DNA from 3 places in the Dietzia sp. NPDC055877 genome. Region 2 is predicted to be linked to each of the others. Evidence: riboswitches for the same ligand, from Rfam matches in the RefSeq annotation. Region 2 holds a riboswitch; each other region holds the start of a gene.
The links. Region 2 has a riboswitch for cobalamin ahead of ACWGLC_RS00290 (ABC transporter substrate-binding protein). Riboswitches for the same ligand answer to the same signal wherever they lie in the genome.
Positions count from the first base shown of each region.

Region 1: it holds a riboswitch for cobalamin, as region 2 does, so the genes downstream of both, cobN (cobaltochelatase subunit CobN) here and ACWGLC_RS00290 (ABC transporter substrate-binding protein) in region 2, are expected to answer to the same signal.
Region 3: it holds a riboswitch for cobalamin, as region 2 does, so the genes downstream of both, ACWGLC_RS00900 (VWA domain-containing protein) here and ACWGLC_RS00290 (ABC transporter substrate-binding protein) in region 2, are expected to answer to the same signal.

Region 1 covers NZ_JBSHCV010000001.1:158,585-168,023, reverse strand. Annotated here, with positions in the region: gene ACWGLC_RS00790 (LysE family translocator) at 1-367, opposite strand, end outside; gene bluB (5,6-dimethylbenzimidazole synthase) at 755-1,390, opposite strand; gene ACWGLC_RS00780 (precorrin-2 C(20)-methyltransferase) at 1,387-2,859, opposite strand; gene ACWGLC_RS00775 (precorrin-8X methylmutase) at 2,982-3,647, opposite strand; cobalamin riboswitch at 3,725-3,792, opposite strand; cobalamin riboswitch at 3,870-4,063, shown strand; gene cobN (cobaltochelatase subunit CobN) at 4,055-7,849, shown strand; gene cobF (precorrin-6A synthase (deacetylating)) at 7,842-8,666, shown strand; gene cobA (uroporphyrinogen-III C-methyltransferase) at 8,663-9,430, shown strand.
Region 2 covers NZ_JBSHCV010000001.1:48,770-58,208, forward strand. Annotated here, with positions in the region: gene gndA (NADP-dependent phosphogluconate dehydrogenase) at 1-1,214, shown strand, start outside; gene ACWGLC_RS00265 (cytochrome P450) at 1,316-2,692, shown strand; gene ACWGLC_RS00270 (Fic family protein) at 2,810-3,928, opposite strand; gene ACWGLC_RS00275 (long-chain fatty acid--CoA ligase) at 4,278-5,912, opposite strand; gene ACWGLC_RS00280 (carboxymuconolactone decarboxylase family protein) at 5,967-6,383, opposite strand; gene ACWGLC_RS00285 (DUF5996 family protein) at 6,412-7,365, opposite strand; cobalamin riboswitch at 7,478-7,609, shown strand; gene ACWGLC_RS00290 (ABC transporter substrate-binding protein) at 7,701-8,609, shown strand; gene ACWGLC_RS00295 (FecCD family ABC transporter permease) at 8,606-9,439, shown strand, end outside.
Region 3 covers NZ_JBSHCV010000001.1:187,590-197,028, reverse strand. Annotated here, with positions in the region: gene ACWGLC_RS00910 (cobyrinate a,c-diamide synthase) at 1-167, opposite strand, end outside; gene cobO (cob(I)yrinic acid a,c-diamide adenosyltransferase) at 231-845, opposite strand; gene ACWGLC_RS00900 (VWA domain-containing protein) at 845-3,010, opposite strand; cobalamin riboswitch at 3,034-3,220, opposite strand; gene cbiE (precorrin-6y C5,15-methyltransferase (decarboxylating) subunit CbiE) at 3,295-4,581, shown strand; gene ACWGLC_RS00890 (cobalt-precorrin-4/precorrin-4 C(11)-methyltransferase) at 4,578-5,345, shown strand; gene ACWGLC_RS00885 (ABC transporter permease) at 5,394-6,983, opposite strand; gene ACWGLC_RS00880 (ABC transporter ATP-binding protein) at 6,980-7,906, opposite strand; gene ACWGLC_RS00875 (TetR/AcrR family transcriptional regulator) at 8,198-8,887, shown strand; gene ACWGLC_RS00870 (2Fe-2S iron-sulfur cluster-binding protein) at 8,965-9,439, opposite strand, start outside.

The DNA of each region.
Region 1 (9,439 bases), 110 kb from region 2:
CGACGAGATAACCCCGCCAGGGCGATCCCTCCGCCACCTCGCCCGTGTCGGCGGTGGGAAAGGACACTGCGCCGTCGCGGATCGACCGCCGGATCATCGAGACGCCGAGCCAGCACATGTACACCGCGCCGGCGGTGGTGAGCACGCGATACGCCAGCTCGGAGGCGGTGAGTAGCGCCGAGACCCCCACGGCGGCAGCGATGCCCCAGGCCATCGCGCCGGTGGCGATCCCCGCGGCGGTGGCCCAGGCGTACGGGCGGGTGCGGGTCAGTGAGGAACGGAGGACCAGCGCCGTATCGAGCCCGGGCACCAGCGTGATCAGGCCCGCGACCAGGGCAAACGCGAGTACCGCATCGAGGGGGGTCATGGATCCAGGTTAGAGCGGAGGAGGCTTGGCGGCGGCGTCGTTACCCCCGTCGGCCCTCGCCGGTGGCGGGCACTGCAGGTGTGGGTGCCGCCCACGTGCGCGCGTCGTGCGGAGCCCGGAGAATCCCTGGAACCCGGCTTGCCCACCCGTGTTTTGATGGCACCACTGCGAGGAATTCGGCTCATAGCCGCAGTGGTGCCGACGAGCTTCGCGATGGTGGCGACGAAACGGCAGCGAGGTCCGGAACGTCTCGGGGGCAGGCGACGTCAAGACGGTGGGGGCTACGGCTCGGGCTCGCCCGCGAACACGGACATCACCGCGGCAAGGAACATCGCGGGCACGTTCACCACGGTCAGTGGCTGTGCCCGCGGCACCGGCCGATGACCCTCACACCCAGTCGACCGGCAGAGGCTTGCGCCGACCCCAGCCGACGGATTGCAGCAGCGGCTCGTCCAGGTCGAGCGACGGGTAGCCGATACACAGGTACGCCAGCGGCCGGGCGCCGTCGGGGATCGGCACGGATCCGCTGAGGTGCTCGGGGTCGAGCAGGCTCACCCAGCCCATGCCCAGGCCCTCGGCGGTGGCCGCCAGCCACAGCAGCGTGATGGCCGAGATGACGCTGTACTCCGACGCGGCGGGCATCGCCGTCGTCCCCAACACCGGCCCGTCCGGCGGCAGGTGGCTCACCACCAGGCCGACCGGAGCCTGGAGGATGCCCTCGAGCCGCAGTGTGTTGTACAGCTCGCGCCGCTCGCCGGAGAAGCGCTCGGCCTCGGCGGCGCGTACGTCCCGGAAACCGGCATGGACGGCCTCTCGAACAGCGCGGTCCTGCACCACGGTCACGTGCCACGGCTGGCTGAGCCCCACGCTCGGGGCGACCGAGAAGACCGAGAGCAGCCGCTCGATCAGCTCCTGCGGCACCGGCGTCGGGTGGAAATGTCGGTGGTCGCGGCGGGTGGCGAGCACCCGCCACAGCGCGTCCGCGTCGGCCGCTTCGAGCTCTTCGTGGTTCACGAGCGTCATGCTCGCACGAAACGCGGACTCCACACGTGGCCGGAGTCGGTCACCCGGGTCCCGGACGCGCCCACGATGAGCAGGCACTTCATGTCGATCGAGTCGCAGTCGAGCTCACCCAGTGTGGTGACGGTCAGCGATTCCTCGGCGCGACCGACGTCCCGACCCACCACGACCGGCGTGGCGGAATCACGATGGCGCAGGAGCACGTCCCGGGCATCGGCGACCTGGTGGGTTCGCGAGCGGGACGCGGGGTTGTAGACGGCCAGGACCAGGTCGGCGGCGGCGATCGCGTCGAGCCGGCGGGCGATCACCTCCCACGGCTTGAGTCGGTCCGACAGGCTCACTACCGCGAAGTCCGCGCCGATCGGCGCCCCGGCCCGTGCGGCCACCGCCTGCACCGCGGAGACGCCGGGCACCACGCGGATGTCGACCCCGTCGTGCCGCGGGTCCTCGGCGGCCTCGAACACCGCCGACGCCATCCCGAACACGCCCGCGTCACCGCCGGAGACCACGGCCACCTGCTCGCCCGCGGCTGCCAACTCCAGGGCGAGACCCGCCCGGTCGACCTCCACGGTGTTGCCGGAGCTGTGCCGCCGCAGCCCGGGCCGCTGCGGCACCCGGTTGACGTACGGCGCGTAGCCCACGACGTGGTCCACCTCGGCGAGTACCCGCGCTGCCTCCGGTGTGAGCCAGTCGTCCGGCCCGGGTCCGAGCCCCACCACGTGCACGACGCCGAGGGCGCCGGGAGCGGCGGGGTCGGAGGCCGACGCGGTCAGTGTTGCGGGCCGGCGGCCGGTGGGGTGGTGGTGGTGGGAGTCCCCGGGGACGACGACGAGGGAGAAGTACGGCACGGTCTCCGGGTCGACCTCGCGAACCGGGTGGTGCGCCTCTGCATCCGTCGAGGCGCGCTCGACGTACACCGCGCCGTCGAGCCGCCCTGCGGATTCGAGCGCCCGGCGCACGGCGGGGAAGTTGCGGCCGAGCTTCATGATGATCGCGCCGTCGGTGTCGGCCAGTCGCCGGGCGAGCTCGGGCTCCGGCAGCGTGCCGGGTAGCACGGTGAGTACATCGGTCTGCCTGACCAGCGGGGTCGCGGCCGCGGCGGTGGCGGCCGCGAAGGCCGGCACGCCGGGGACGATCTCGGTGAGGAACCGCTCCGCGAGCCGGTCGTGCATGTACATGAACGAGCCGTAGAACAGCGGGTCACCCTCGGCCAGCAGGACCACGTTGCTGCCCGCGGCGAGGTGCTCGGCGAGACGCTGAGCGCTGCGCTCGTAGAAGTCGGCGATCGCGCCCGCGTACCCGCCCGGATGCTCGGTCAGGCCCGTGGTGACCGGGTACTCGAGCACCTCCTCGATCGCGCCGGCGGGGATGAGGTCGGCGGCGATGCGCCGGGCGTTGGACTGCTTGCCGCGCCCGGCGTGGAAGGCCACCACGTCGGCGGCACCGATCAGTCGGGCGGCCTTGAGGGTCATGAGCTCGGGGTCTCCCGGCCCCACGCCGACGCCGTAGAGACGACCCGCGCCAGCACCCGCTTCTGCGCCTACGTCAGCGTCGCCGGCCACACCGGGGGCATCCGCGCCGGTCATCCCGCCGCTCACTCGGCGTCCTGCGCCAGGGCGTTGACGGCGGAGGCGGTCATCGCCGAGCCGCCGCGGCGGCCGTGCACGGTGACGAACGGGATGTCGATCCCGTGGTCGCTGGCGAAATCGGCTAATGCCGCCTTGGATTCGGCCGCTCCGATGAAGCCGACCGGGCAGCCGATGACCGCCGCGGGCCGGGGCGCGCCGTCGAGGAGCATCTCGAGCAGGTGGAACAGGGCGGTGGGGGCGTTGCCGATCGACACCACGGCGCCGTCGAGCCGGTCACCCCACAGGGCCAACGCGGCCGCGGAGCGGGTGGTGCCCATCTGCCGGGCCAACTCGGGGACCTGCGGGTCGTTCAGTGTGCACACCACGTCGTTGTCCCGCGGCAGCCGTGCGCGGGTAACGCCCGAGGCGACCATGTGGGCGTCACAGAGGATCGGCGCTCCGGCGTCGAGGGCCGAGCGGGCGGCACCGACGAGACCGGGATGCACCTGCAGGTCCTCGGTCAGATCCGTCTGACCCGTACCGTGCACCATGCGGACCGCGAGCTTCTCGGCGTCCCCGGGGATCCGCGAGAGGTCGGTCTCCCGCCGGATGGTGGCGAAGGAATCCAGGTAGATGGCGGGGCCGTCGTCGATGTAGTCATAGCGACGCGGCGGCCGGACAGCACCAGGCATGGGTCCTCCTCGGGGTTCTCGCCCCGGTCAGAAGTCGAAGTCGGCGCGGGAGTGACCGCACGTCCATCCCCCGGCCAGTATCTGGCTGACGGCCCTGGTCAGGGCCTCACAGTGGCGGAACCGCCCCGGAATCGCACCGGGTTCCTCGCCGTGGGATGCCCCTGGAGCCTACGCGGACGCCGTCGAACCCAGGGCGGCGGGCCGGGCTCCGGAGGCGGCCGATAGTCTCGGCGGTGCCGTGGTGTTCGGGAAGCCGGAGGAGAAGCCGGCGCGGCCCTCGCCACTGTAGTCGCGGAGTTCCGCGACCCTCGTCCGTCCCTCACGGGGCGGAGGCCACTGGGCTCACCAGCCCGGGAAGGTCGGTCGCGTGGCGTCGATGCGAAAGCCAGGAGACCGGCCACGGCGACATGTTCCACGAGGGTTTGGAGAAGAACATGCGCCAAGACCGGCGTTCGGCGTCCCCTGACGACGCCGCGGCAACACCCGGGTCATCCGATTCGCGTGCTCCCCGCATCGCACTGCTGTCCACGTCCGACACGGACCTGCTCTCCGCGCGGGAATCCGGGGCGGCGTTCACGCTCGGCAACCCGTCACGCATCGACGTGGAGACCGACCTCCCGCACCTGCTCACCCGGGCCGACCTCGTCGTCGTCAGGATCCTCGGATCCAGGCGCTCGTGGGACCACGGCTTCGAGGCGGTGCTGGGCGCCGGCGTGCCCGTCGTCGTCCTGGGCGGCGAACAGTCCCCGGACGCGGACCTCATGGAGGTCTCCACCGTCCCCATCGGCACCGCCGCCGAGGCGCACCGCTACCTCGCCGAGGGCGGGCCCGCCAACCTCGCGCAGCTGCACGCCTTCCTCTCGGACACCGTCCTGCTCACCGGAACCGGGTTCGAACCGCCTGTGGCTGTACCAGTGTGGGGGCTCCCAGAGCGGGCTGGCGCCCCGGCGGGCGACCTGCCGCGCGTCGGCGTGCTCTACTACCGCGCCCACGAGGTGAGCGGCAACGCGGGCTTCGCGCACGCGCTGGCGGACGCGATCGACGCCACCGGCGAGGCCGTGGGCGTACCGGTGTTCGCCGGCTCGCTGCGGTCGGCGCCGGACGAGCTGTTCGACGCGCTCGGCACGCTCGACGCGCTGGTCGTGACGGTGCTCGCCGCCGGCGGGACCACGCCCGGCGCCGCGGGGGCCGGGGGCGACGACGAGAGCTGGGACGTCGAACGCATCGCCGCGCTGGACATCCCGATCCTGCAGGGGCTGTGCCTGACCTGGGGGCGCGACGACTGGGAGGGCTCCGACGACGGCGTCAACCCGCTCGACTCGGCCAACCAGATCGCGATTCCCGAGTTCGACGGCCGCATCATCACCGCCCCGTTCTCGTTCAAGGAGATCGACGCCGATGGCCTGCCCCGCTACGTCGCCGACCCCGAACGCTGCGCGCGCGTGGCCGGGATCGCTGTGGCCCACGCCCGGCTGCGGCACATCCCGCGGGCCGAGCGCCGGATCGCGCTCGTGCTCTCGGCGTACCCCACCAAGCACTCGCGCATCGGTAACGCCGTCGGCCTGGACACGCCCGTCTCCACCATCCGGCTATTGCGTCGCATGCGCGAGGAGGGCTACGACCTGGGCCCGGACGACGGCCCGATCGCCCGCTTCCTCACCCGCTGCGGCGAGGGCGGGAGCGTGGCCACCGGCGGTGCCGCGGACGGCGCTGACAGCGAGGCGGACGCCGGTTTCGCCGACGACACCGCCGCCGGCGACGCCCTCATCCACGCGCTCATCGAGGCCGGCGGCCAGGACGAGGAGTGGCTGACCACCGCTCAGCTCACCGACTCCCACGTGCGGATCAGCACCTCCGACTACCTGCGCTGGACCGAGGACCTGTCAGACGCGCTGCGCGACGAGATGGTCGAGGCGTGGGGTGAGGCACCCGGCGAGCTGTTCGTCAACGACGCCGGCGAGATCGTCCTCGCGACGCTGCAGGCCGGCAACGTGGTGCTGCTCATCCAGCCGCCCCGCGGGTTCGGCGAGAACCCTGTGGCGATCTACCACGACCCCGAGCTCGCGCCGTCGCATCACTACCTGGCCGCCTACCGCTGGCTGTCCCGCGGCTTCGGCGCGCACGCGCTGGTCCACCTGGGCAAGCACGGCTCGCTGGAGTGGCTGCCGGGTAAGAACGCGGCGCTGTCGGCGGACTGCGCGACCGACGCGGCGATCGCCGAGATGCCGCTGATCTACCCGTTCCTCGTCAACGATCCCGGTGAGGGCGCGCAGGCCAAGCGCCGGGCGCACGCCACGATCGTCGACCACCTGGTGCCGCCGATGGCCCGCGCGGAGTCGTACGGCGACATCGCCCGGCTCGAGCAACTGCTGGACGAGTACGGCAACATCGCCGCGATGGACCCGGGCAAGCTCGGCGCCATCCGCGACCAGATCTGGACCCTCATGCGCTCGGCTCACATGCACGAGGACCTGGGCCTGGAGCAGCAGCCGGGCGACGAGGAGTTCGACGACTTCCTCCTCCACGTCGACGGCTGGCTGTGCGAGATCAAGGACGTCCAGATCCGCGACGGCCTCCACGTACTCGGCCAGGCGCCCGAGGGCCAGGCACGCGTCAACCTGGTGCTGGCGATCCTGCGGGCCTCGCAGGTGTGGGGCGGCGAGTCCGCCGCGGTTCCGGGCCTTCGCCGCGCGCTGGGGCTGGCCGAGGGCGCACCCACCGAGGAGGTGGACCGCATCGAGGCGCTGGCCCGCGAGCTGGTCGTGGCGATGGACGCGCGCGACTGGGACGAGGCCACAGTGTCCGAGGTGCTCGCCGCCGCGGGGCTCGGTGAGGACAACGACGACAACGAGGTCGGTCGCGTTCTGGAGTTCGCCGCCCGCGAGGTCGTCCCGCGCCTGGCCGCCACGGTGGACGAGATGGACGCGGTCCTGCACGCCCTCGACGGGGGCTTCATCCCGGCCGGGCCGTCGGGCTCGCCGCTGCGTGGCCTGGTCAACGTGCTGCCCACGGGCCGCAACTTCTACACCGTTGACCCGAGGGCCATCCCCTCGCGCCTGGCCTGGGAGACGGGTCAGCTCATGGCCGACTCGCTGCTCGAGCGCCACGTGTCCGAGACCGGCGGGTACCCGGCCTCGGTGGGATTGTCGATCTGGGGTACCTCCGCCATGCGCACTTCGGGCGACGACATCGCAGAGGTGCTGGCCCTGCTCGGCGTGCGGCCGCAGTGGGACGAGGCCTCCCGGCGGGTCAACGGCCTCGAGGTGATCCCGGCCGACGAGCTGGGACGCCCGCGTATCGACGTGACCGTCCGCATCTCGGGTTTCTTCCGGGACGCATTCCCGCACGTCATCGCCATGATCGACGACGCGGTGCAGCTGGTCGCCGGTCTGGACGAGCCCGACGAGCAGAACTTCGTGGCCGCCCACGCCCGCGCCGATCTGGCCGAGCACACCGATCAGCGGCGGGCCACCACACGGATCTTCGGCTCCGCTCCCGGTTCGTACGGGGCGGGCCTGTTGCAGACCATCGAGGCCGGCAACTGGCGCGACGACCGTGACCTGGCGGAGGTGTACACCCGCTGGGGCGGGTACGCCTACGGCCGCGACCTCGACGGCGTGCCGGCGGCCGACGACATGCGGACGAACTACCGGCGCATCGCCGTGGCCGCGAAGAACATCGACACCCGCGAGCACGACATCGCCGATTCGGACGACTACTTCCAGTACCACGGCGGCATGATCGCCACCGTGCGCGCGCTCACCGGGGCCGAGCCGAGGGCGTATGTGGGCGACTCCACCACGCCCGACGCGGTACGCACCCGCACGCTGGCCGAGGAGACCGTCCGGGTGTTCCGCGCCCGGGTGGTCAATCCGCGGTGGATCGCGGCCATGCAGCGGCACGGGTACAAGGGGGCCTTCGAGCTGGCCGCGACCGTGGACTACCTGTTCGGGTTCGACGCCACCGCCGGCGTGGTGCACGACTGGATGTACGAGACGCTGACCCGCGAGTACGTGCTGGACGAGACCAACCAGGACTTCTTGAGACGGTCCAACCCGTGGGCGCTGCGCGGGATGATCGAGAGGCTGACCGAGGCCGCCGACCGCGGCCTGTGGGCCGAGCCCGACGCCGCGCTCATGGATCAGATGCGACAGCTCTACCTGGACGTCGAGGGCGACCTCGAGGATGCCCACGGTGACTGACCGACCCGCGGCCGCCGCGGACTCGCCGACGCGGCGGATCCACGTGGTGGGTATCGGCTCCGGCGGACTCGATCAGATCACCGTCGAGGCGGTACATGCTCTACAGGCGTCCGACTATGCGGTGGCCGCCCTCAAGCGTCCGGGCGATCCGCTGTTCACCAGGCGCGTCGAGCTCCTGGGCCGGCACGCCCCGGGGCTCGAGCTGGTGGGGGTACAGGATCCGGAGAGGGACCGCTCGTCGTCGTCGACCTCCACCCACGGTGACTACCGCGGCGTGGTCCTGGACTGGCACGAGGCCCGCGCACTGGCCTGGGAGCAGATCCTCACCGAACGGCCCGGGGACGTGGCGATCCCCGTGTGGGGAGACCCCGCGTTCTACGACTCGACGCTGCGGATTCTCGACCGGATCGCCGAGCGCGGGCGCCTGGACCTCGACGTCCGGGTGCTGCCGGGCATCTCCGCGCTGCAGGTCCTGGCCGCGCGACATCGGCTCGTCCTGCACGAGATCGGCGCCACGATCACCGTCACCACCGGCCGGTGGCTGCGCGAGGTCGTGGCCGCGGGCGCCGACAACGTGGTGGTGATGCTCAACTCCGACCTGCCGCTCGACGGCCTGGACGACTGGCGCATCTGGTGGGGCGGCAATCTCGGCGATGTCGGCGAGACGCTGGCCGCCGGGCGGGTCGGCGACGTGCTCGATGAGCTGCGGGCCGAACGCGACCGGCTGCGCGCCGAGCACGGTTGGGTGATGGACGTGTACCTGCTCCGACGTGGAGACGGGCGCGAGACAGAACGTGACGAGAGGACGACGACGTGACGACTCCGACGGAGGCGATCACCGGTCAGGTGGTGCTGGTGGGCGGTGGACCCGGAGACCCCGGGCTGATGACCGTCGCCGGGCGGGAGGCGCTCTTCGCCGCCGACGTGGTGGTGACCGACCGCCTGGGCCCGGTCGCGGTGCTCGAGGAGTTGGACGCACGCATCGAGGTGATCGACGTGGGCAAGATCCCCTTCGGCCGGGCCACCCCGCAGGAGGAGATCAACCGGATCCTCGTCGACCAGGCACGGCGCGGCCGGACGGTCGTGCGCCTCAAAGGCGGCGACAGCTTCCTGTTCGGCCGCGGCGGCGAGGAGTACCTCGCGTGCACGGCCGCCGGGGTGCCGGTGAGAGTGATCCCGGGCGTCACCTCGGCGCTGGCGGTCCCGGCCCTCGCCGGCGTTCCCGCGACCCATCGCGGCCTGTCGCAGGGGGTGTCGGTCATCTCCGGGCACGTCCCGCCGGGCAGCCCGCAGTCGACCCTCGACTACGGCGCGCTGGCCCGGTCGGGGACCACCCTGGTGCTGCTCATGGCCGTGACGAACCTCGAGGCGATCACCGCCGAACTCCTCGCACAGGGCCTGCCAGCCGACACCCCGGCGGTGACCGTCGCCGACGGCTCGATGCCCACGCAGCGGATCCTGCACGGGACGGCGGCCACGATCGCCGCGGCCTGCACCGAGGCGGGGATCGAGCCGCCGGCGATCACGGTGATCGGAGCGGTCGCCGGGTTGTCGGACCTGCTCACAGCCGGGGTCGGCTGAACCAGTCAC
Region 2 (9,439 bases):
TCATGGTCCAGGCCGGAGCCGCCACCGACGCCGTGATCAACGAGCTCGCCGACAACATGGACGTCGGCGACATCATCATCGACGGCGGGAACTCTCTCTACACCGACACCATCCGCCGCGAGGCCGCGATGCGCGAGCGGGGGCTGCACTTCGTGGGCGCCGGCATCTCCGGCGGCGAGGAGGGTGCGCTCAACGGTCCGTCGATCATGCCGGGCGGGCCTGCCGAGTCGTACCGGCATCTCGGCCCGCTTCTGGAGTCGATCTCCGCGCACGTCGACGGCGAGCCCTGCTGCACCCACGTCGGCCCAGACGGCTCCGGGCACTTCGTCAAGATGGTCCACAACGGCATCGAGTACGCCGACATGCAGCTCATCGGCGAGGCCTTCGACCTCATGCGCACCGCGCTGGGCATGCCGATCGCCGAGATCGGCGAGGTCTTCCGGCAGTGGAACTCCGGAGACCTGGAAAGCTACCTCGTGGAGATCACCGCCGAGGTCCTCGGCCAGGTCGACGCCCGCACCGGCAAGCCCCTGGTCGAGGTGATCGTCGACTCCGCCGGCCAGAAGGGCACCGGGCGGTGGACCGTGAAGTCGGCCCTCGACCTGGGGGTGCCCACAACCGGCATCGCCGAGGCGGTGTTCGCCCGGGCACTGTCCAGCGCGACCGACCAGCGCGAACGGGCACGCGAACTGCAGGGCGGCGCCACCGCTGCGGCTCCGGCGGACAAGGCCGAGTTCATCGCCGCGATCAACCAGGCGCTGTACGCCTCGAAGGTGGTGGCCTACGCGCAGGGCTTCGACCAGATCGTGGCCGGCAGCCGCGAGTACGGCTGGAACATCGCCCCCGGCGACCTGGCGACGATCTGGCGGGGCGGCTGCATCATCCGCGCCACGTTCCTGGACCGGATCAAGGAGGCATACGCCGAGGATCCCGACCTGCCGAGCCTGCTCCTGGCGCCCTACTTCCGCGCGGCTGTCGAGGACGCTGTCGACAGTTGGCGGCGGGTAGTGTCCACCGCCACGCTCACGGGGGTCCCGGTGCCGGCGTTCTCGTCGTCGTTGTCGTATTACGACGCATTGCGCGCCGAACGGCTCCCGGCCGCGCTCACCCAGGGCCTGCGCGACTACTTCGGCGCCCACACCTACCGGCGCGTCGACATGGAAGGCGACTTCCACACCCTGTGGGGCGGCGACCGCAGCGAGCAGCGGGTCTGAGTACCGCGCGATCCGGACTGTTGTCCAGTTGGTTTCGCCATTTCGTTGACAGGCTTGTGAACGCCGTCACACACTGGGGTCATCCGACAACGAGGTGCCCCATGTCGATCGCCGTCGATCCGCGCGAGAAGATCTACCAGCCCCCCGCCGCCCCGCTGACGTCGTACCTGCCGGTGGTGGGCCAGACGCTCGAGTACGTCGACAGCCCCCTGTCCACCATGTTCCGCAGGTACCGCCAGTACGGCCCCGTGTCCGAGCTCAACTTCCTCGGACGGACCTGGACGGCATTGCTCGGCCCCGACGCCTGCCAGATCGCGCTGCAGAACCCAGAGAAGGCGTTCGCGAACGGCCCGGGCTGGGGCTACCTCGTCGGCCCGTTCTTCGACCGCGGCCTGATGCTGCTGGATTTCGACGAGCACAAGCACTACCGGCAGCTCATGCAGGAGGCGTTCGTCCGGCCCCGCCTCGAAGGCTATGCCCGAACCCTCGCACCGCTGGTCGAGAGCGGTATCTCGGCCTGGCAACCGGACACCGCCTTCCAGATCTATCCCGCCCTGAAGTCACACACGCTGGACCTGGCGACCGATGTGTTCATGGGCGGCGCGGAACTGGCCGAGCCCGGTGAGCTCGAGCGCGTGAACGAGGCCTTTGTCGACTGCGTGCTGGCCGCCAACGGCTGGCTCCGAATCAACAAGCCGATGCCCTTCACCAAGTGGGGCCGCGCGACACGTGGTCGTCGTCTTCTCGAGGACTTCCTCCGCCGCCACCTCCCCGCGCGCCGCGCGAATCCGGGCGAGGACCTGTTCTCGGCGTTGTGCCAGGTAGCGGACGCCTCCGGCGGGATCGACGACGACGACATCATCAACCAGATGATCTTCCTCCTCATGGCCGCGCACGACACCACCACGAGCACGGTCACGTCGATGGTGTACGAACTCGGGCGCGATCTCCAGTGGCAGGAACGCTGCCGTCAGCAGTGCCTGGAGCTGGGGCCGAACCCGACGATGGCCGAGATCGAGAAGGTGGCGGACCTGGATCTGGTCATGAAGGAGGCGCTGCGGCTGCACCCACCCGTGCCGGTTCTGGCCCGCAGGACCGTCAAGGACACCGAGGTGCTGGGCGTCCGCATACCGGCGGGCCAGCTCGTCGCCGTGATGCCGATGCTCTCGCATCACCTGCCCGAGTACTGGAGCGACCCGGAGATCTTCGACCCGGAACGCTTCTCGGACGAGCGCCGCGAGGACAAGTCGCACCGCTTCGCTTGGGAGCCGTTCGGCGGCGGGGTGCACAAGTGCCTCGGCATGATCTTCGCGAACATGGAGTCCAAGCTCGTACTCAGCGCGCTGCTGCGGCACTTCGAGTGGTCGGTGCCGCTCGACTACACCCCTCCCATGCGCAACGACTCGCTGCCGTACCCGGCCGACGGGCTGCCCGTCGACCTGCGGCCGCTGGACCGCAACCGGGACCGCGCGGACTGAGCTCCGGCCCGCCCGCCCGCACGCCGTTGACCTGGGGTGCCCTGCTCGGGGCGTTCAGGGCAGCCCAGGTCAGCGCGCTTTCCGCAGGGCGAGCGGCCCGCTCCCGCGCTTGGCCACTCAGCTCGCCCCGGGATGCGCCGGCACTGCGAATCCGGTGGGACCAGCGAGACGGGTATCCATCCGGGTACTCGCGAGTCGACGCTCCGCCACGGCCACGAGATCGAGCACCTCTCGCGCCAGATACCCGTTCGTCCGTCGTCCGATCGACTTCGTCCGCACAACGCCGGCCTCCACCAGAAGATCCAGCGCTTTGCGGGCAGAGTTCTCCGAGGTGCCGTACAGCTGTGCCGCGACCTTCGGCGTCAGTACCGGATGCTCTGGCAGGCCGTCGATGATCGCGGTATCGATCGAATCCGCCCGAGGCGTCGGACGCAGCCCCAGTCGGGTCCTGTGCCCGCCGATTCTCTCGGCCCAGTCCTCTCGGAGTTCCGCGATGTCACGAGCGATCCGCTCAGCCTGGTCGACGGCGGCATCAGATGCCGCCGTGAATGTCGCTATCCATGTCGCCACTCCGGCGCGCAGGGCTTCCCTGTCTCCTGGCGCCGCCCGGAATGCCGTGAGTCCACCGACATAGTGATCCGACCAGGTGTGGAGGATCATGCTGATGGGCAGGACCGGGGCCGGGGTGAGCCCCCGACGCCGGAGGGTCGCATGAATCAGAGCCCTGCCGATTCTCCCGTTGCCATCCCCGAACGGGTGGATCGTCTCGAACTGTGCGTGGACGAGCGCAGCCTGGATCAGGGGCCCATGAGTAGCGCCGTCGGCATAGGCGACGAGATCGTCCATCAGGGCGGGGACGGCGTCAGCTGGGGGTGGCACGAATTCCGCGTCAAGCGGGTGCCAGTCCGACCCTCCGATCCAGTTCTGCGTCGACCTGAAACCTCTGGTCGGCCCACCGGGAAACAACGCCGAATGCAGATCCACGATGTCGCTCGCCTCGAGGCCTGGCTTCTCCGCAAGGATCCCGTCGGCACTCCTCAGGATCGCGATGTTGTTCGCCACGAGCTCGGCGACATCAGAGAAGCCCTGCACCGACTCGAACTCCGACAGCTCCGCGATCACCACCTGCGCGGGAGCGGGCGCGAGCCCCTCGATCCGAGATGACGCGATCGCCTCGGAGCGCAGCAACAGGCGGGAGATCCCCTCCAATCCTGAAACCGCACCGTCGGCAGCCACTGCCCTGATCCGCCGCTCCACTCGAGCGACCTCGCGAGAGGCCTCCTGACCCAACTCGACTGGCAGCCCGACGAGCCGCTCCGGGATATAACTCCGATAAGGACCACCCTGACGAGCTCTGCGGCTCAACCCGTACGAATGCTCAGGGATCCACTGCTGATCCACCCACCTCGACATCCGCACTATCCTTCGCCTCGCACCCGTTTGATCCAAGGATAACTCTTATCCTTGGGCGAACTCGGCCGTCGCCGCCGGATATCCAGGATCCTTCGGCCCATAGACGCCACAAGCGTCCCGCGCATCCACCTTGATCAGATGGGTGCGCGGGACGCTCTCGGCGAGGGCTCGGCTACTTCTCCAGGGCGTTGACCACGTCGAGCTCGCCGTCCGCGTGCGAGGAGCGGATGCGCTTCTTGTCGAGCTTGCCGACGGAGGTCTTGGGAATCTCGTCGACAAAGGCGAAGCGCTCGGGAACCTGCCACTTGGCCATCCGCTCGGTCAGGTGAGCGCGCAGTTCCTCGACGTCCGGATCGGCCAGGCCCTCCTTGACGACGATGGCTGCCAGCGGCCGCTCGTCCCACTTGGGGTCGGGCACGCCGATCACGGCCGCCTCGGCGACGGACGGGTGCTCGAGCAGGTAGTTCTCCACCTCGACCGACGAGATCCACTCGCCGCCGGACTTGATGATGTCCTTGGCGCGGTCGGTGAGCTGCAGGAACGCCTCCGGCTTGATGTAGCCCACGTCGCCGGTGCGCAGCCAGCCGTCGTCGAAGGAGTCGGAGGCGTCCACCTTGTAGTAGCTGCCGGTGATCCACGGGCCGCGGACCTCCAGCTCGCCCACGGACTCGCCGTCCCAGGGCAGCGCGTTACCCGCGTCGTCGACGATCCGGGCCTTGACGCCCGCGAGCAGCCGGCCCTGGGTCTGACGCAGCTCGAACTGCTTCTCCTCGGGCAGGTCGGCCTTGGGCCGGGAGAGCGTGCCGATCGGGGAGGTCTCGGTCATGCCCCAGGCGTGGGTGATGTTGATCCCGTACTTGTCGCGGAACTTGCGGATCAGCTCGGGCGGGCAGGAGCTGCCGCCCACCACGACGGAACGGAAGCTCGACATGTCGATCGGGTGGTCGACCGAGTAGGCGTCGACGGCCTGCCAGATGGTCGGCACGGCGGCGGCGAGGGTCGGCTTCTCACTGGCGATCATCGCGGCCAGCGGCTCGGGCTGCAGGAAGCGCTCGGGCATGAGCAGCGAGGCGCCCACCAGGAACGCGGCGTACGGCAGGCCCCAGGACATGGCGTGGAACATCGGCACGATCGCCAGCACGTTGTCGTCGAGCGAGATGTTCATGCCGTCGGACATGCAGACCTGCATCGAGTGCAGGTAGATCGAGCGGTGCGAGTAGACGACGCCCTTCGGGTCGCCGGTGGTGCCGGAGGTGTAACACATCGCGGCGCCCGTGTTCTCGTCCACCTCGGGCCAGTCGAACTCGGTGGGCTGCGCGGCGAGCAGCGCCTCGTAGTCGTGGACCTGCACGCCCTCGGGCGCCTCGAGCGTCGCGGCGGCGCCACCGGTGACGATCACGTGCTCGACCGTGGAGAACTTCGGCAGGAGCGGCTGCAGCAACGGGACCAGGGTCGGGTCGACGATCACGACCTTGTCCTCGGCATGGTTGGCCACGAACTCGAGCTGGTCCGGGAACAGCCGGATGTTCAGCGGGTGCAGCACCGCCCCCATCGAGGGCACCGCGAGGTAGGCCTCCAGGTGCTCGGAATTGTTCCACTGGAACGTCGCCACGCGCTGGTCACCGTCGACCCCGAGCGAACGCAGTGCGTTGGCCAGCTGGGCCGACCGCGCACCGATCTCGCCGAAGGTGACCTTGCGCGGCCCGGAATCGGTCCACGTGGTGACGACCGCGTCCTTGTGGACGGTCGCGCCGAACTGCAGGATCGTGCTGATGGTCAGCTGCTCGGGCATCATCGTGCTCAGCATGGGCGGGGCTCCTTAGCGTTGGGGAGTGCGCGGCGTCACCTGGGTGCCCCGAGACTACCCGGCGTCGAGGGCGTCGAAGACCTCCTGGACGGTCTTCATGGCCGACAACGCGGCCGGCGCCCCGCAATACCCCGAGGCGTGGATGACGGCCTCGGTGATCTCCTCGCGCGTGAGCCCGTTGGTGAGTCCGCCGCGCACGTGCCCGGACAGCTCGGCGTTCGCGCGCAACGCCACCAGCATCCCGATGTTGAGCAGGCTGCGGTCCCGCCACCCGAGCCCGGGCCGGTTCCAGATGTTGCCCCACACGTTCTCGGTCACCACATACTGGATGGCCTCCGAGGCGGTCCCAGTCGCGCGGTCCATGGCGCGGTCGACGAACTCGTCGCTCATCACCTCGCGCCTGGCCGCAAAGCCCAGCTCGCGGAGATCCTGGGAGTTAGCGCCCTCGTCGGAAGAGCTCGTCGTCGTCATCTCGTGGTCCTTTCCCGCTGCGAACGTGTCACGGACCATCCTGCCCGCGCCGGTACCGGTGCGCGTCGAGCCGCCCGGGGTCGACCTCGAGCGCCGCACGGTCCCACCCGGCCAGGTCGGCGGCCGCCTCGTAGGTCTGCTGCAGGAACGTCAGAACGGTGGCCTCGGGGTCGTCGGATTCGGCCGCCACCTCGTACGGGAGCACGAACTCGCCGAGCTCGGTGCTGTACTCGCCCACCCTGACCGGCCGCTCGTCGAAGCCCTCCGGGGTCGGGTAGGCGTAGGCGTAGAACGCGCCCTCGTCCCCGCCGCCGGGCCAGAACCCGCAGCTGCTGAGCTCCCGGTCGTAGGCCTCGACCATCACCCAGTCCGCGCAGTTCGGCGCGCCCCCGGGATGCGGAGGCGCCGAGCGGCCCGAGAAGCGGGTGCACGCCATGTCCATCGAGCCCCAGTAGAAGTGCACCGGCGACACCTTGCCCGCGAACCGCGCGCGGAATTGCCCCAGGACGCGGTCCACACGGACGAGCTGCTGCCAGAACAGGTGCGCGGCGTCGCCGTCGTACTCCCGGGCGGCGGTGTCCTCGGCGAACGGGACAGCCGGGTCGACCTCGTTGGGCGACGGCTGGAACACCGGGTCCACACCGAGCGCGGCGAGCACCTCCAGCGTCTGCTCGTAGAAGCGCGCCACGGACTGGCCCTCGAGCGCGAACCCGCGGTGGCCGCCGTTGCTCGACCGCGCGAGGAGCCGATGGTCGACCAGGTCCAACTCCACGTCGACCATGCCGGACCCCGCCGGGAACGTGCCCGTGGTCAGGCCCCGCGCGGACATGTAGAGGGTGGAGTGCCACCAGTGGTTGACCAGCGGCGACTGGGCCATCCGGGCCTTTCCGACGATCTGCGTCCACATGTGCAGTGTGTCGCGGGTGGCGGCCCAGTCGTCCAGGCGGAGTCGGGGCCAGGGGGCGGGGGACGGCTCGGACATCGGGGGCTCCTCGGGTCGGTGGTCCCGTTCTACCCGACCGGGCCGTGCCCCACACCGGGATCAGCGGGCCGTTCGCGTCGCCGTGTCCGGGCGGGCCGTGCGGTCGGATACCCTTGCCTCGTCCGGACGTGGTTCCGGACACCCGAGGCACGCGGTGGAAGCCGGTGGGAAACCGGCGCTGTCCCGCAACTGTGATCCCGCCGGAGAGCGGGCAAGCCAGGTCGGCCGCTGCCGCGGTAGCCGTACGAACTGACCTCGGACGAAGGGCGGTTGCGTGCAGCGGCCCTCCCGCCGCGGCCCGAGCTGCTTTCGTCCTCCGCGAATCGGAGGATGCCATGCACCACCCACGTGCCCGCGCGCTGCTGGCCGCACCCCTGGCGGCCCTGGTGTTCCTGGCCACGGCCTGCGGCGCCGGTGACGACGGCGAGGCCGCCACGAACGATTCCGCCACCGGCGGCGACCCGCAGTCGATCGTGTCGCTGACCCCCACCACCACCGAGATGCTGTTCGCGGTGGGCGCGGGCGAGCAGGTGGTGGCCGTGGACGAGCGCTCGGACTTCCCCGAGGACGCGCCGGTCACCGAGCTGTCCGGCTACACGCCCAACCTCGAGGCGATCCTCGGTTACGGACCGGATCTGGTGGTGCTGTCCGACGACAACGACGACGTCGTGGCCGGGCTCGAGCGTTCGGGCGTCGAGGTGCTGGTCCTGCCCGCGGCGGCGACCCTGGACGACACGTACAGCCAGCTCGAGCAGGTCGGCGCCGCCACCGGTCACGTCGGAGAGGCCGCGGAGTTGGTGGCGCAGATGCAGGTCGACATCGACGAGATCGTGGCCTCGGTGCCGCAGCGTGAGACCCCGCTGACGTACTTCCACGAGCTCGACGACACCTATTACACCGTCACCGACGACACCTACATCGGCGAGATCTACTCGATGCTGGGCCTGACGTCCATCGCCACCGGCAGTGACCCGTACCCGCAGCTGTCCGAGGAGCTGATCCTCGAGGCCGACCCGGACGTGGTGCTGCTCGCCGATGGTCAGTGCTGCGGCGTGACCGCCGAAACCGTGGCGCAGCGGCCGGGCTGGGACCAGTTGACCGCGGTGCGCGAGGGTCACGTCTACGTGGTTGACGAGGACCTGGCCAGCCGGTGGGGACCGCGCGTCGTGCACTTCATGCGCGAGGTCGCCGCGATCGTCACGGCCATCCCCGCGAATAGCCCGGCACCCCAGCCCGCCCCGTGACCCGGCCGTCGTCCCGCAGCGCCCTGGTGCTGGGCGGGGCGACGCTGGTCCTGCTGGCGGCGCTCCTGGCCGGCACGCTCGTCGGGCCCGCCGGACTCACCGCGGGCGGCGTGCTGCTGGAGCTGCTCGACCGGGTCCCGCTCGTGTCGGTCGACTCCGGTCTCACGCTGCGTCAGCAGGTCATCCTGTGGGAGATCCGCATCCCACGTGTGGTGTTGGGCGCGATCGTCGGCGCGATGCTGGCGATCGCCGGCGCCACTTACCAGGGGGTCTTCCGCAATCCGCTCGCCGACCCCTACCTGTTGGGCGTATCCAGCGGCGCCGGGCTGGGCGCCACGCTGGCGATCGTCCTGGGCGGCGCCGCGGCCTCGACGATGGTCCCGCCGGCGGCGTTCGCGGGCGGCATGATCGCCGTCCTGGCCACGTATGCGCTGGGGCGCAGCGTGGGCGGTGGCCGCACCGAGGTGGTGATCATCCTCGCCGGCGTGGCCGTGGCCGCGTTCGCCAGCGCCATCCAGACCTTCTTCATGCAGCGCCACGACGACACGCTGCGGCAGGTCTATTCCTGGATGCTCGGCCGGCTCACCACCAGCGGCTGGGCCGAGGTCACGCGGGTCCTGCCGTACGTGATCGTGTCGGTCGCGGTGATCTTCCTGTTCCGCCGCATGCTCGACGTGATGGCGGTCGGCGACGTGGAGGCCGCGACCCTGGGCATCTCCCCGTCGCGGGTGCGGTTGGTGCTCATCAGCGTGGCCACGCTCGGCACCGCCGCGGTGGTGTCCGTCTCGGGCCTGATCGGGTTCGTCGGCATCGTGATCCCGCACGCGGTG
Region 3 (9,439 bases), 140 kb from region 2:
GTGGCGAGGGCGTGGTAGCCGGGGTCGATGTAGTCGGGGCCCACCTTGTGGCCCGAGACCCGCAGGCCAGCGCGGCGCAGCGCGAGCATCAGCCCCGTGGCGACGGTGGTCTTGCCGTGGCCCGACGCGGGCGCCGCCACGACGAATCGGGGCAGGTCAGCGCTCACCGCGCGTCACCGTGCGCGTCGGGGCCGCGGTGGCCGCTGTCGCGGTGGCCGCGCCGGCCCGGCTCACCACTCAATGCCCCGCTGCCCCTTCTGCCCCGCATCCATCGGGTGCTTGACCTTGCCCATCTCGGTCACCAGATCGGCCACCTCGAGCACGCGCGGGTCGGCGTCGCGGCCGGTGATCACCACGTGCTGGCGTCCGGGCCGGGCCGCGAGGGTCTCGGCCACGTCCGCCGCATCCACCCATCCCCACTTGATGGGATAGGTGAACTCGTCGAGCAGGTACAGGTCGTGCTGCTCGGCGGCAAGGCGGCGCTTGATCTCGGCCCAGCCCTCGGCGGCGTCGGCGGCGTGGTCCTCCTCGGTGCCGTCCTTGCGCGACCACGACCAGCCCGACCCCATCTTGTGCCACTCGACGGGCCCGCCCTCGCCGGTCTCGGTGTGCAACTGCCCGAGCCGTTCCATGACGCTCTGCTCGCCGATCTTCCACTTGGCGGATTTCACGAACTGGAACACGCCGATGTCCCAGCCCTGGTTCCAGGCGCGCATCGCCAGGCCGAACGCGGCGGTCGACTTCCCCTTGCCGGGCCCGGTGTGGACCATGACGAGTGGCCGGTTGCGCCGCTGGCGGGTGCTGAGCCCGTCGTCGGCCACGGTCGTGGGCTGTCCCTTGGGCATCAGGCCACCTCGTTTCGGGGAGAGCGTGAGTGGGTGCGGGCGCGGACGGTGTCGGTGAGCCCCTCGGCGGTGACCTCGCCCAGGGGCACGTGCTCGGCGCCCAATTGTGCGGCGAGTTCGGCGGCCAGCCCCATGCGGAATCGGCCGGTCTCGCAGTCCACCACAACGGATGTAGTGCCCAGCGACGCCAGCCCGGCCGCCGCGGCGCGGGACCGTGCGAGGGCGTCCGGGCCGTGGGTGGCGCGGCCATCGGTGACGACGACGACGAGCGGCCGCCGCCGCGGATCCCGGACCCGCTCCCGGCGCACGACCTCTGCGGTCGCGAGCAGACCCTCCGCCAGCGGAGTGCGGCCGCCCGCGGGGAGCTCCGCCAGGCGTGTCGCGGCGATGTCGACCGAGGAGGTGGGCGGCAGGGCGACCTGCGCGCCGGACCCGCGGAAGGTCACCAGACCCACGGTGTCGCGGCGGCGGTAGGCGTCCAGTAGCAGCGAGAGGATGGCGGTCTTGACCTGCTCCATCCGGCTCCGGGCGGCCATGGACCCGGAGGCGTCCACGCAGAAGAGCACCAGGTTGGATTCGCGGCCCTCGCGCACGGCCGAGCGCAGGTCCTCGGGGGCCAGCAGCAGCCGGCCGCCGTGCAGGCCACCCGTACGGCCGCGGCCCGCCTGCCACCTGGCGGCGGCGCGGATGGTGGCGGGAAGATGCAGGTCCGAGCCGGTGAAGTCGCCCGATCCGATCCGTCGTCCCGAGCTGGTGAGCGCGCGCGATCGGCGGCCGGCCGCGCCGTGGCCGGTGCCCGCGACGGACAGCAGCCGGGTGCGGTACGGGCCCGCGGCGGAGGCCACGGTGCCGGGCGGGACGCCGCCGGGAGCCCCGGCCGGGGCGTCACCCCGGTCGGCCTCCTCAACGGTGTCGGGGCCCTGCTCCGCGTCGGGGCGCTGTGGGGCTGCGGCGTTGGTGCGGGTGTCTGACTCCTCGGTGCCGCGGTCGGCGCGGGTGTCGTCGGTGGCACTCGGCGCGGCTGCATCGGCTGTGTCCGCATCCCTGGGGGCGTCCGCCTCGGGGGCCCCGTCGGTGCCCGGCTGCCCGTCCGGGGTCTCGGCGCGATCCGTGGACTCGGTGTCCGGATCCCCGTCGGGCTCGGGGTCGGGCTCGTCGTCGTCGCCCAACAACCTCTCCAACAGGTCCTCGTCGAGGCCCGGCGCATCGAAGGGGGCGCGCCGACGGCGGTGGGGTAGCGCCATGCGCGCGGCGACGCGGATGTCCTCGCGCGTGATCCGCGCCCGGCCCTGCCAGGCGGCGTGCGCGGCGGCGGTGCGGGCGGTGACGATGTCGGCGCGCATGCCGTCCACGTCGAACCCGGCGCAGACCCGCGCGATGGTGGCCAGTGCCCACGGCGACATCGGCACGCGGTCGACCAGCTCGCGCGCGGCGACGATCCGCTCGGCCAGCGCGGCCTCGTCGGCGGCGAAGCTCGAGGCGAACCCGGTCGGGTCGGATTCGAACGCGATGCGACGGCGCACCACCTCGGCCCGGAGTTCGGGGTCGCGCGGGGCGGCCACCTCCACGGTGAGGCCGAATCGGTCCAGCAGCTGGGGCCGGAGCTCGCCCTCCTCGGGGTTCATGGTGCCGATCAGCACGAAGCGCGCGGCGTGGTCCACCGAGACGCCGTCGCGCTCGACGGTCACGCGGCCCATCGCGGCGGCGTCCAGGAGAAGGTCCACCACGTGGTCGTGCAGGAGGTTGACCTCGTCCACGTACAGCAGGCCGCGGTGGGCCCGCGCGAGCAGGCCGGGCTCGAAGACGGTGACGCCGTCACTGAGCGCGCTCTCCAGATGGAGAGAGCCGGTGATGCGGTCCTCGGACACGCCGATCGGCAGCTCGACCAGGCGGACGGCACGCTGCTCGACAGGGGCGTCGGCGGGGATCCGGCCGTCGGGGGTCTCGGTGCCGCGGTCGGTGGGCGCGGAGGAGAAGCGATCGCCGGCCACCACGTCGATGGGCGGTAGGACGCCGGTGAGCGCGCGCACCATCGTGGACTTGGCGGTGCCCTTCTCGCCGCGGATGAGGACACCACCCACCGACGGCGACACCGCGGTGAGGATGAGGGCGAGCGCCATGTCATCGGATCCGACGACGGCGCTGAAAGGGTAGTGCTGTGGCATGGGGGCTCCCGCTCTCGTCTGCCAGTGGCGGTCAGCGCGAGGCCGGTCTCCGGACTTCCCGGCTCATCTCGGAACGTGCGCACTGTGCGCGATCGTCTGAGAGGCCGGGTCACCGTAGCGGGCCCTGTGCCGGATTCTCACCGGCTTCCCTGATTCTCCCCTCCGCACCGCCTGGGCGGGTCGTGGGGCACCTCGTGCTGTGGGGTTGTTCAGTTGACTGCATGCCAGGCTACCCACCATCTCCGGCACCGTGGCTCCCGGCCTCGGCTGTAGTCTTCCGGCTCATGAACGCACAGGTGGTCGTGGTGGGCATCGGCGGCGACGGCTGGGACGGTCTCGACGAGGCCCGCCGTCGCGCCGTCCGTGACGCCGATGTGCTGCTCGGCGGGGAGCGTCATCTCGCGATGATCCCGGGGGAGGTGGCGGCCATACGGGAGCCCTGGCCGCGGCCGCTTCTGCCTGGTCTGCCCACGCTCCTCGAGCGCCACCGCGACCGCCGGATAGTGGCTCTGGCCTCGGGCGACCCGCTGGTCGCGGGCATCGGGGCAACACTCATCAACGCACTCGGTCGCGACGCGGTGACGGTGCTCCCCGCCGTCTCGTCGGTGGCACTGGCGCGTGCGCGGATGGGCTGGTCGGCCGAATCAGTGGCGGTGCTCCGGGACCATCGCACGATCGCCCGCGAACTGTCCCCCGGGCGTCGGATCCTGATCCTCTCGGCGGACCGCCACACGCCCGCCGAGGTCGCCGCGATGCTCACCGCCGCCGGCTTCGGCGCGAGTGAAATGACCGTGCTGGCCGACCTGGGCGCCCCCGCGGAGGCGAGCGAGCGCAGTCGAGCGAGCGAGTGGTCGCCGGGCGACGAGGCCCCGGCCCTGCACGTGCTGGCCGTGGAGTGCGGGGTCGGAACGGGGCAGGACGGGCGCCCCGACAACGACGACGACAACGCCGGCCCCACGGCCCCACACCCGGCGCGATGCCTGGGCATGGTGCCCGGGCTTCCCGACGACGCCTTCGAATCCGACGGCCAGCTCACGCGCCGCGACCTGCGGGCGTCGGCTCTGTCCCGGCTGGCCCCGGGGTACGGGGAGTTGCTCTGGGACGTGGGAGCCGGTGCCGGCTCGGTGGGGATCGAGTGGATGCGGGCCCACCCGAGCTGCCGGACGATCGCGGTCGAGGCGAACCACGCCCGCGCCGAGCGGATCGGTCGCAACGCAGCCCGCCTCGGGGTGCCCGCGCTCGAGGTCGTCCGGGGACGTGCGCCCGAGGCTCTGGAGGGGTGCCCCCGTCCGGACGCCGTCTTCATCGGCGGCGGTGGCACTGCTCCGGGACTGGTCGACCTGTGCTGGGATGCGCTCCGGCCGGGCGGTCGGCTGGTCGCACACGCGGTCACCGTCGAGACCGAGCGCGTGCTGCTCGACGCCCGCGCCGAACTCGGCGGCGAACTGACCAGGTTCCACGTGGAACACGCGGACGCGATCGGTGGATTCACCGGCTGGGCGCCCGCGCGCGCGGTGGTGCAGTGGGCCGCCGTCAAACCGCTGGAGACATCTGTAGAGGAGATCTCGTGACCGTTCATTTCGTGGGTGCCGGCCCCGGCGCCGCTGACCTGCTCACACTGCGCGCGGCGGCCGCGCTTCGGGCGGCCGACGTCTGCCTCTACGCCGGCACCTACCTCGACGAGGGCGTGCTCGATCACTGCCGGCCCGATGCCCGCCTGGTCGACACCCAGCACCTGGACCTGGACGGGATCATCGCCGAGATCGCCGCCGCTCACGCCGAGGGGTTGGACGTGGTGCGGCTGTGCTCGGGCGATCCGTCGCTGTACTCGGCGCTGGCCGAGCAGACGCGCCGCCTCGACACCGCCGGGGTGCCGTGGGACGTGGTCCCGGGCGTGCCCGCGTACGCGGCGGCCGCCGCCGAGCTGGGCGTGGAGCTCACCGTGCCGGAGGTGGTGCAGTCGGTGGTGCTCACCCGCGTTCAGGCCCGCTCCACAGCGATGCCGCCCGCGGAGGCGCTGGAGCACTTCGCCGCCACCGGAGCGACGTTGGTGCTGCACCTGGCCATCACGCGGATCCGCGAGCTCGCCGAGCGGTTGGTGCCGACGCACGGCGCAGACTGCCCGGTTGCGGTGGTCGCCAACGCCAGCCGCCCGCACCGCGTGGAACTGCGGGGCACGCTCGCCGACATCGCGGACTCCGTCGAGGCGGCGGGACTACGACAGGCCGCGGTCATTCTGGTCGGCCGCGCGCTGGACCGGCCCGGCTCGGCCGAGTCGTGGCTCTATGCCTCCGACCCGGAGCGGGAGTCGAAGCGGCGGCGAGCCGGGCGGTAGATAGCGCGGGAGGCGACCGGCCCGCACGGGGCGCGAGGTCACTCGATCTCAGCCGATATCGCGGCGGCGGTAGCCCGCGAACCCGACGGCGAGCAGGGCGGCGGCGACCAGCAGGAGCCAGCCGAGCCCGCTCCAGTGCGGGGCCGCTGCGTCGACTGTCGGGACGTGCCGGAGCGGGCTGACGTCGAGCGCCCAGTCGGGCAGCCTGAAGGTCGGGCCGAGCAGGGTGAGCGCGAAGGTCGCGACCAGCCCCAACCAACCGACCAGTCGGATCCGCGGCGCCGCCCCGACGGCCGCGACCGCGAGTGCGACGAGCACCCAGCCCCCCGGTGTGGTTGCCACCGCCTGCCCGAGGACCGTCGCCACGGAGAGATCGGTGGAGCGTGCCGCGACCAGGCCGAGGGCGAGTCCGGCCAGGGTCATCCCGATCGCGGTCCCGAGCAGCGCCACCACGACATTGGACGCCAGGTAGACCCACCGACGCAGCGCGGTCGCGTACAACGGTTCCGTGCGCAGTGCGACCTCGTCGGCGTGGATACGCATGACGACCTGCACGCCCATGATGCCCGCGACGATCGCGACGATCTGCAGAATGGTCGCCACGAACGCCATGGTCAGGTCGGTCGCACCCGAACCTCCCGAGACGATCACCCTCGCCATCTCCGGGTTCGCGGTGAAGAGCGTCCCGAGGGACCCGGTGAGACTGCCGAGCAGGGCGCCGAGTCCCGCCAGCCCGATCAGCCAGGACACGACCGTGGCGCGGTGGAGGCGCACGGCCAGGCCCCACACCGAGGTCACGACACCGCCGGTCTCCGGGCCGGGCCGCGGGGGGATCAGACCCTGGCCGAAGTCCCGGCGGCTCTGCAGGGCGAACGCCGCTGTCACCAGGGCGACGGACAGTGCCAGCGCGGCGAGCAGCGGCCACCAGTTGTTCGCACCACCGGGGTCGGTGCGCTCCAACCACCCGAGAGGGGTCAACCAGACCGTCCACGCCGGGGCGTCGCCGGCGTCGAAGTAACCGCGCAGCGCGAAGCAGACCGCCAGGGTCGCGATCGCCAGGCTGCTCGAGGTGCGGGCATCCGATCCCAGCTGCGCCGTGACCGCCGCTACGGCACCGAAGATCAGACCCGATGCGGAGAAGGTGGCGGCCAGCGTCAGGGTGGCGACCGCGCCGCCCCCGCAGGCGACGGTGAGCAGGAAACACACCACCCCGACCGCAACCGACGCCGCCGCGGCCAGGAGCACCGCGACCATGAGACGTGAGTGGCGACCGGTGACACCGGAGGCGATCAGTTCCGCCTGGCCGGAGTCCTCGTGCTCGCGACTGTTCCGTACGACCGTCAGGATCGCCATGATGCCGGCGAAGAGTGCGCCGAGCTGACCGGCGCGCCACGCATTGAACCCGTCGGCTGTCATCAGGTCGCGCGCCGGGCCGAAAACCAGTGCCAGCGCGGGATTGGCGCCGAGGGTCGCGGCCAGCTCCTGTCGTTCGGCGGCGGTCGGGAAGATCCAGGTATAGGCGAGGACGGAGGTCGCGGACAGCGCGGAGATGAGCACGACCCACGGTGCGATGTTGCGGACGTCCAGGCGCAGTGCCACCCGCAGCAGCGGGCGGGTGCCGGTGAGTGTCGAGGTCATCGCGACGCGGTCCGTCCGCGGGAGTCCTGCCGGCCCTCGTACTGGCGGAGGAACAGGTCCTCCAGTGATGGCGGGGAGACCGTGAGCGCCGACATCTCGTAGGCGATCAGCCCGGCCATGGCGTCGTTGATCCGGCCGGGCGGTACCCATGCCGTGAGGCGGTCGCCCTCCAGTGCGGGCTCGTGCAGGAATGTCAGTTCCCCGAGGTCCCGGGGCGCCCGACCGAGCGTGGCGCGGAGCGTGACGAGGCTGTTCACCCGCAGCTGCTCGAGCGTCCCACGTTCGACGATCCGGCCGTCGCGGATGATGCTGACCCGGTCGGCCAGAGACTCCACCTCACTCATGATGTGACTGGAGAGCAGGAAGGTGCGGCCCTGTGCCTTCTCCGCCGCGATCTCCTCCTGGAACACCTTCTCCATGAGCGGGTCGAGGCCAGAGGTGGGTTCGTCCAGGATGAGGAGGTCGACGTCGGAGGACAGAGCGGCGATGATGGCGACCTTCTGCCTGTTCCCCTTGGAATAGGTGCGGCCGCGCTTCGTGGGGTCCAGCTCGAACCGCTCGAGGAGGGCGGCACGTCTCGCGTCGTCGAGTCCGCCGCGCATGCGGCCGAGGAGATCGATGGCCTCACCACCGGACAGGGACGGCCAGAGCACCACGTCGCCGGGGACGTAGGCGAGGCGACGATGGAGTGTCACGACATCTCGCCACGGGTCGCCGCCCAACAGCTCCGCGGTGCCGCCGTTGGCGCGCAGCAGTCCCAGCAGCACTCTGATCGCGGTGGATTTCCCCGCACCGTTCGGGCCGAGAAACCCGTGGACCTCGCCACGCTCGACCTCGAGATCGAGTCCGTCGAGCGCTCGGACCGCGCCGAAGGCCTTCACAAGACCTGAGGTGCGGATGGCCAGTTCGACGGTCGGACTCATGTCGGCCCCTCGTGTTGCAGCGATGGAAAGGGCGACATGCTCGGTGAGGTCGCCGGGTACGTGCCGGACGATGGTGGGCGCCGCAGTGGCCAGCATCATCGCCCGGAGGGTGAGTCGGAGACTAGGTGTGCTGCCCATCAGATTCCATCGATTGTCGAAATTCGACGTTCTGCTCGCCGGCCCGGTGCGACATCGGAGGCCAGCGATCGCGCTGTGCGAGGTGACCGATCAGTCACAATCACGTCCGTCGCCGCGGTATGCTGGGCGGAATGACCTGCTGGAGGTGCATCGATGACTGACCTGAACCCGACGGGAGAAGGCGGGGTCATCAGCGCCCTCTACAGTGATGCCGGACTCGAGGCCGATGGCCCCGCGAAGCGGACGAACAAGCGCGGGCAGCAGACCCGTGAACGTCTCGTCCAGGCGGCCACGGAGTGCTTCACCGAGTACGGATACACGCGCACCCGAGTCTCGGACGTCGTCCGGCGCGCCGGGAACTCGCAGGGCAACTTCTACCGGCACTTCACGTCACTCGATGACATCTTCCTGGCGGTGCTCCGCCCGGGACTCGAGGGTCTGTCCGCGGTGTCCCCCAAGCGCTCGGGAGACAGCGCCGAGCTGGCCAGCCTGATCGAGACCAACACCGCCTACCTGCACACATATGCCCGCCATCGGCACATCCTCCGGCTGCTCCGAGAGGCGGCGGCCTCGAGCCCCAACGACGGATTCCAGGCACTGTGGCTCCGTGTCCGAGGGGACTTCGTGGCCAGAACGCACCGGTGGTTGGTGCGGTTGCACGAGGCCGGGAAGATCGAGGGGGACGGTCTCGAACTGCTCGCCGAGAGCCTGGGGTGCCTCACCGAGCAGCTGGCCTACGTCAACGTCGGGCTGCCGGCGGTGACGCCGCGCCCTGAGCGGATCGACGAACTGGGGGAGTCGCTCGGTCGGTCCTGGTACCGACTGGTCTCGCCCGCCGAATGACCTGAGCCCACGACGTCGAGCAATCGGCGACACCGTGGGCTCAGTCGGGGCAGCGGTGGGCCCAGGCGCGGCAGCGGTCAGAACTCGACCTTGGCGACCTTCGAGAGAGGGGTCGCCTGGCAGCCGAGGATGTAGCCCTCGTCGATGTCCTCGGGCTCGAGTGCGTCGGTCCGCCCGCGATGGACCTCACCCTGGGCGAGGTGGCACGTACACGCACCGCACTTGCCCTCTCGGCACGCGTAGGGGGTGTCGATGCCGGCCAGCACCATGATGTCCACGAGCGTGTGCGTCGCCGGCCAGGGGAGCGTGTGGGTCTCGTCATCGATGATCACCTCGAGCATCGCGGCGTCCGACAGATTCTCCTCGTCGACAGTGGCGATCGGCTGGAATGGGTCGCCGGTGAGTGACCGGTACTCCTCGGTCTGGATCCGGAACACGTCGAACCCGGCCTGCTCGGCGCCGTCCCGCACCATCTGCATGAACGGCGCCGGCCCACACGTGAAGATCTCCCGCTCGGTGTACCCGGCGGCCCAGGCGGCGAAACTCTCCACG